Regions from separate parts of the Acinetobacter sp. CAU_H_29a_1 genome, predicted to be linked through region 2. Evidence: predicted binding sites of a transcription regulator. Region 2 holds the regulator's gene; the other holds the start of a gene.
What was found. Region 2 encodes PhoB, which activates phosphate uptake and scavenging genes when phosphate is short. Its sites were predicted from a motif close to TGTCATNAANCTGTCATAA; they were not measured.

Region 1 (3,436 bases), 1.3 Mb from region 2:
TTAAACGACATGCGGGTCTGGTTTCAGGAATCTGACGTGGCTGAATGTCTTTAACAGCATTGTAAATGGCACGAATATGATCAGGCGTCGTACCGCAGCAACCACCTGTAATATTGATCAAACCACTTTCAGCAAATTCTTTGATGAAGGCTGCGGTTTGCTCTGGGGTTTCATCATATTCACCGAAGGCATTCGGTAAACCAGCGTTTGGATGCGCAGAAACAAAAGTATCTGCAACATCCGCAATGGTTTTTACGTGTGGGCGCATGGCATCCGCACCGAGAGCACAGTTAAAACCAATCGAAAGTAAATCGCCGTGACGCACCGAGTTCCAGAATGCTTCTGCGGTTTGACCTGTAAGAGTACGACCTGATGCATCGGTAATGGTGCCCGAGATCATGAGTGGAAGTTCACGACCAAGTTGCTTGAACACTTCCTTGACTGCAAAGATCGCAGCTTTACAGTTCAAGGTGTCGAACACAGTTTCGATCAAGAGGATGTCTGCACCACCCTCGATTAAGGCATGCGTTGCTTCAATATAGTTTTCTTTGAGTTCATCAAAGGTAATATTACGAAAAGCAGGGTCATTTACATTGGGTGAAATTGAACAAGTACGCGATGTTGGACCCAATACACCTGCCACAAAACGTGGTTTATCTGGGGTTGAATATTTGTCACATGCCGCACGTGCTAGACGTGCAGCTTCACGGTTGATCTCTGGAACGAGGTCTTCCATGTGGTAATCCGACATTGAAACACGTGTGCCGTTAAAGCTGTTGGTTTCAATAATGTCTGCACCTGCATCGAGGTAAGCTTCATGAATGCCTTGGATAATTTGTGGCTGAGTTAGCACCAAAAGGTCATTGTTGCCTTTGAGGTCAGAAGCCCAATCTACAAAGCGTTCACCACGATAATCTTCTTCTTCGAGCTTGTGACGCTGAATCATGGTACCCATCGCACCATCGATAATAAGGATGCGCTCGGCAAGAAGTGCTTTTAAGGTGGCAAGTGTAGACATTCAAAACTCACAAACAGGTTTTCAAAACGTGCAATATTTTAGCAGAAAAGCAGGTTGATTGATGCCTAATTCAAGTGGTATTGGCTATATGGCAAATAAAAAAGGCTGATTTAGCTTTGGTTTTCACGAAAGTGAAATATAGACCCGCTATGTTTATAGATCAGAATAAATAGAGATGAAAAATATTGATTGGAGCAGATTGTTACAGACAGCATAGTCAAATGTAAGAAAATAATTCAGCGTAATCCGCACCGAAAAGTTAAATTTTGAGCCAGTACATTGCGTTCAAGGCTTATAAGCGATTTACTGCTGATCTAAAATAAGCCAATTATGAAAAAATTGGCTTCATGTGACATGCATTTGTCATATAATTGTCACAATTAAATTGAACAATAGGGGATATTGATATCCTCTTTAGCCGTCTGCATGAATTCTAATATTCCTCCCGTCCAAGATCAGGTGCACGTGACACAGGTCAAGTCGACGAATGTGCACGTACCTACACCGAAATTTTTTATGCCGGTGTTTTTAACGGTCATTATTTCAACGCTAATTTATATTGGCTTTCAGCTTTCTGCTGACTTATCGCATGTTCCTGCACTGAATCTTTACTCTTTAATCCTTTTAGCGACGGCGTTGTTCATTGCTTTGGGTTTTGAGTTTGTAAATGGCTTCCACGACACTGCCAATGCGGTTGCAACGGTCATTTATACCAATGCACTGTCTGCGCCTGTTGCGGTGATGTGGGCTGGTTTCTGTAACTTCCTTGGGGTTATGGTTGCAAGTGGTGCAGTGGCTTACGGTATTATTGCGCTGCTGCCCGTTGAGTTGATTATGAATGTCAGCTCAGGTGCAGGTTTTGCCATGGTATTTGCAATGTTGATTGCTGCGATTTTGTGGAATTTGGGCACATGGTTCTTGGGTATTCCAGCATCGAGTTCACACACTTTGATCGGTTCGATCTTGGGTGTGGGCATCATGAACTACTTGATGCATTCAGGCAGTGGTGCTTCAGGTGTTGATATGGATCAGGTGATTAAAGTCGGTAAAGCTTTATTGTTTTCACCCATGATCGGTTTTGCTTTTGCAGCAGTATTGTTCTTATTGGTGAAAAAAATCTTTAAGAAACAACTGGAACTGTTCCAACCACCTGAAGGTAACAAACCACCACCGCCACTGATTCGTGCTATTTTGATTTTTACCTGTACCGGTGTGAGTTTTGCACACGGCTCAAATGACGGTCAAAAAGGTATGGGTCTAATCATGCTGATTTTGATTGGTATCGTGCCTTTGGCTTATTCTTTAAATAAGAATTTAGATTCACAGCACATTCAGTCATTTGCTCAACTTTCAGATCAAACGGCGGCTGTGATTTATCCGAATCATAACGATATTGCAGATGAAAAAGCCCGTACGGTGATCACGCAGTATATTCAAACTAAAGAAATGACCCCAGAAGTTGTACCTGCTTTAGCTAGTTTGACAGATCATTTGGGTGAGCGTGTTTGTCATTATGGAGATCTTAAAGATATTCCTGAAGCTGAAGTTTCTGCACTACGTAATGACATGTACTTAAGCACGACAGCGTTCAAACGTTTGGATAAAGCGGATCAATTGCCGGCGATGTCTGAAGCGGGCAAGAAGACGGTAAAAGAATATCGTAGTAACCTTGATTCATTCTTACAGTACATCCCAACATGGGTAAAAGTAGCTGTGGCATTGGCTTTAGGTCTAGGTACGATGGTGGGCTGGAAGCGTATTGTCGTGACTGTAGGTGAGCGTATTGGTAAAAACCATATGACTTATGGTCAAGGCATGTCAGCAGAATTGGTGGCGATGACCACGATTGCAGCCGCGGATGGCTTTGGTATGCCAGTATCGACCACCCACGTGTTGAACTCTGCGGTAGCAGGGACCATGGTGGCGAATAAGTCAGGTCTAAACTTTGCAACAGTGAGAACCATTCTTTCGGCTTGGATCTTTACCTTGCCAGCAACGATCTGTTTATCAGGTGGTTTGTTCTGGTTGTTCCTACAGTTTGTTTAATCTGATTGGTAAAAACCAATAATAAAAAACGCTACCGAAGGTAGCGTTTTTTTAGCTCTGTATTTTCTTGAAGCGGGTATTCAAGGTCTTACTTTTTCAGTAAAGCAAATACTTTGTTGAGTGGTAGCTTGTCTGCGGCAAAACCATAAAGTGCCGCAAAGGGGAGTGCGGTACGTGCTAAATAAGCTACACGCCATAAGCCACCGTGATTGGCACCATGCATCATCAGCTCTAATGGATGTTCAAGTTTGTTCTCTGGATTGGCTACAGACTCAGGATTACGCAGATCATGGATCCATAAAGCCGCCATGATTGCATTGGTGGTTTCAGGTTTAAAGGCTTCAACATCAAACAAGCTTGCCCCATTAAATG
Region 2 (3,436 bases):
GCTTTTTTATGTTTCTGAAGAAAGGTTTATTCAGGATTGTAGGTGCGTTCTTTGGGAAAAATCACTTTAAAAATAGAGCCTTGATTTTCTTTGGATTCAATTTCTAAATGTGCTTGGTGCTGCATTAATACGTGTTTCACAATTGCGAGTCCTAAGCCTGTGCCACCCGTTTGTCGACTGCGTGCGCTGTCGACACGGTAGAAGCGTTCGGTTAAACGCGGCAAGTGCTTAGGATCAATGCCGATACCAGTATCTTCCACGGTAAAATAAGCCTGCTCACCATTGTCATGCCAACCCATGGTCACCGTTCCGCCTTTCGGTGTGTATTTGATGGCATTGGTAATCAGATTACTAAAAGCGCTGGCCAACTCCATATCTGAACCGATTAAGTCGCAATGACTGTCGATATCGAGATTGAGCGTATGCCCATAATCAATATTATAGGCATGCGCATCGTCATAAAGTTGGTTCATTAAGCTAGGCATATCAATGATTTGATTTTTAGCAATTTGCTTGTCATTTTCTAGGCGTGACAGTAATAGCAAATCATTCACCAAGGCATTCATGCGTTTGGCCTGTGCCTGCATTTGGTCAAAGGCCCGCTTCCAACGTGGGTTGAGGTCTTCTTGGTCTGTAAAGGTTTCAATATAACCACTGAGTACTGTGAGCGGTGTGCGTAGTTCATGTGAAATGTTATCGACAAAGTCTTTACGCATTTGTTCGAGATTGTGCATGCGGGTCACGTCATAGGCGACTAGTAAGCGACTTTCACCCCCAAATCGGGTCATTTTGACTTGAACATAATGTTCATCAAAACTGGATGACTTCATTTTTAAGCCATCTGGTGCCGCATCAATATTATTGTAATAATCCACAAAACTCGGTTGGCGTAATAAAGTCAAAATATTACGGCCACGGTCATTTTGTTCGATGCCTAATAACCGTTCTGCGGCAGGGTTCCACCATTCAATTTGTTGCATGTCATCGATCAGCACCACGGCTTCTTGCAAAGCGACCAATGATGACTGTGCCCGATCAATCAACCCGACCATTTCCGCTTGTACAATCCGTTCTTGGCGCTGTGCACGATAAACATTGAACAATAATGCCCCCCAAATGCCCCCAAGGTTGGGTGGAACTTCGTAGGGACGATTGGAAATCCAGTCATTGACCAAATACAAAGAGCGCATTTGCAGAATGAAAAAAACGGCAAAGGCAAAGGAGATACACGTCCAAAAATAACCAACGCCAAAACCAATCAAGCTTGCAATCAGCAAGAAAAAGGCAAGGAGACGTAAGTCCTGTTTGGCAAAGCCCCATAAACTGCTGTATCGCGTTTTTTTATGCTCGCGCGCAAGTTCAGGGACCGGGTAGGGTTCATACATAAAACAAAATTAACCTAGGGCGATATCCGCACGTGTAGAGAATCGATAGCCTGTACCGCGAACTGTTTGCACAAAGCGATCTGCCGCATAAGGCTCAAGCACTTTACGTAAACGGCGAATATGCACGTCGATGGTACGGTCTTCAATATACACGTTTCCACCCCAGACTTGGTCAAGAAGTTGTGCACGGGTGTAGGCACGCTCAGGATGAGTCATGAAGAAGGCCAGTAAACGATACTCGGTTGGTCCCATGTCGAGGAAATTATTGCCAAAGCTGACCCGTTGGCTGACAGGGTCTAAGATTAAGCCATTGGCATCAATCGATTTTTCACCGCTGAGCGCATTAGCGCGGCGTAAAACGGCTTTAATGCGTGAAACCAATTCACGGGTCGAAAACGGTTTGGTCATGTAGTCATCTGCACCAGCGTCCAGACCTTGTACTTTATGGTCTTCTTCACCACGTGCCGTGAGCATAATCACTGGAATTTCAGAGAGATTTTCATCGCGCTTGAGACGGCGACATAAGTCTACGCCACTGACGCCACCAGGCATCATCCAGTCGAGCAAGATCAAAGCAGGGCGCTGATCCACAATCATTTGGTGGGCTTGTTTTGCATCTTCGGCTTGTAAGCATTGAAAGCCTGCCATATCCAACGAGGTGTGAATCATTTCTCGAATGGGAAGTTCATCATCGACGATTAAAATGTAGTCATCTTTCACAACGCAATATCCTATTGTAGGTAACGGCAGGCCGTTTTAATTTTATGACAGGCTTATTACAAAGATTAATTATGACAGTATCATTGCAAAAAACAGACGATTGATGAAATTTGCAAAAAAATGTGACAAAAAATCGTCATATTGGGATTCAAAATTAATGGAAGTTTAATCTAAATTGCATTCGAAAATGCCGATCTCATCCAAGTGAAAAGTCTTAGACATCCAATTTTTCCCGTGCATTCGGGTCAGAAAAGGTTTCTAGGAGTGAAATAAACACAATACGGCTGGAGGTTAAAACTTCTTCAAAGGATTGTTTAAACCCACTGACCACCCAACGGATCGCAATTTGCGTAACATAGCCATTGAGGCCTGTGGCGACCAGCGAAATTTCTCGTTCGGAACGATTAATTTGCGGCATCATCAGCATCACAAAGGCCTGAATCATTCGGTCAAAACGGGTCATGGTTTCATGAATGGTGGCTTGGTTATGTAATTCTTGGACCAACATTGCATCGATATAAATAATACGCGCCATGCGGGGATTATCTTTTAAGGTGGTGAGCAGGGCACGCAGTCCAGCATCAATCATTTTGTGTGGATCTGAAGAAGCTTGCATGATGGCTTGCATGACATTGTGCTGTAACTCATCGATCAGCTTTAAAAAAATAGTTTGAAACAGTTGCTCACTTTTTTTAAATGACTCATAAAAATAACGTTCAGTGAGCTTGGCTTCATTACAAATATCTTTCACCGTCACGGCAAAAAAGCCGTGAGTGCCGTAGGCTTCAATTCCTGCTTCAATCAGTTTTTCACGACGCAGCTGTTTACGTTCAGAAAGCGATAAGCCCTTGAATTGTCTTTCTTTGGTTTTATTGTTATCGCTGTTTTTTTGTACTGGTTCAGATGCCGTCATCAGATTTCATCGCCCTATTTTAAAGCCAAGGTTTTGCATAGTTTAGCAATAAACCACGACTCTACCTATGCGTAGGCTTTAATCTCTAGCTGGTTTTCATGGACTTGACACTTTTGGCTATTAAATTTATGACAATTGATATTGTCAATTATAAAAAAAGCATCTACAGTCGATGTACAAAGATAAAGGACAACCACAATCTCATGAAGAATTTTAAAAATAAAGTCGCGGCAATTACAGGTGCAGGATCGGGTATTGGCCAACAATTGGCACTTTTATTGGCCAAGGCAGGCTGTCATGTATCATTGAGTGATGTTAATGAGCAAGGTTTGGCGAAAACAGTTGAACTGCTACAAGGCAGCAATGTCCGTGTCACCACGAAAAGATTAGACGTCTCAGACCGTTTAGCGATGCAAGC

Region 1: the regulator PhoB is predicted to act here: its motif matches at 1,380-1,398, upstream of AC4MDD_RS12230 (inorganic phosphate transporter).

Annotation. Positions count from the first base shown of each region.
Region 1 is NZ_CM178655.1:2,452,774-2,456,209, reverse strand. Features, by position in the region: gene metH (methionine synthase) at 1-1,018, opposite strand, end outside; gene AC4MDD_RS12230 (inorganic phosphate transporter) at 1,445-3,064, shown strand; gene AC4MDD_RS12225 (hypothetical protein) at 3,153-3,436, opposite strand, start outside.
Region 2 is NZ_CM178655.1:105,161-108,596, forward strand. Features, by position in the region: gene phoR (phosphate regulon sensor histidine kinase PhoR) at 27-1,385, opposite strand; gene phoB (phosphate regulon transcriptional regulator PhoB) at 1,395-2,105, opposite strand; gene AC4MDD_RS00495 (TetR/AcrR family transcriptional regulator) at 2,320-3,018, opposite strand; gene AC4MDD_RS00500 (SDR family NAD(P)-dependent oxidoreductase) at 3,222-3,436, shown strand, end outside.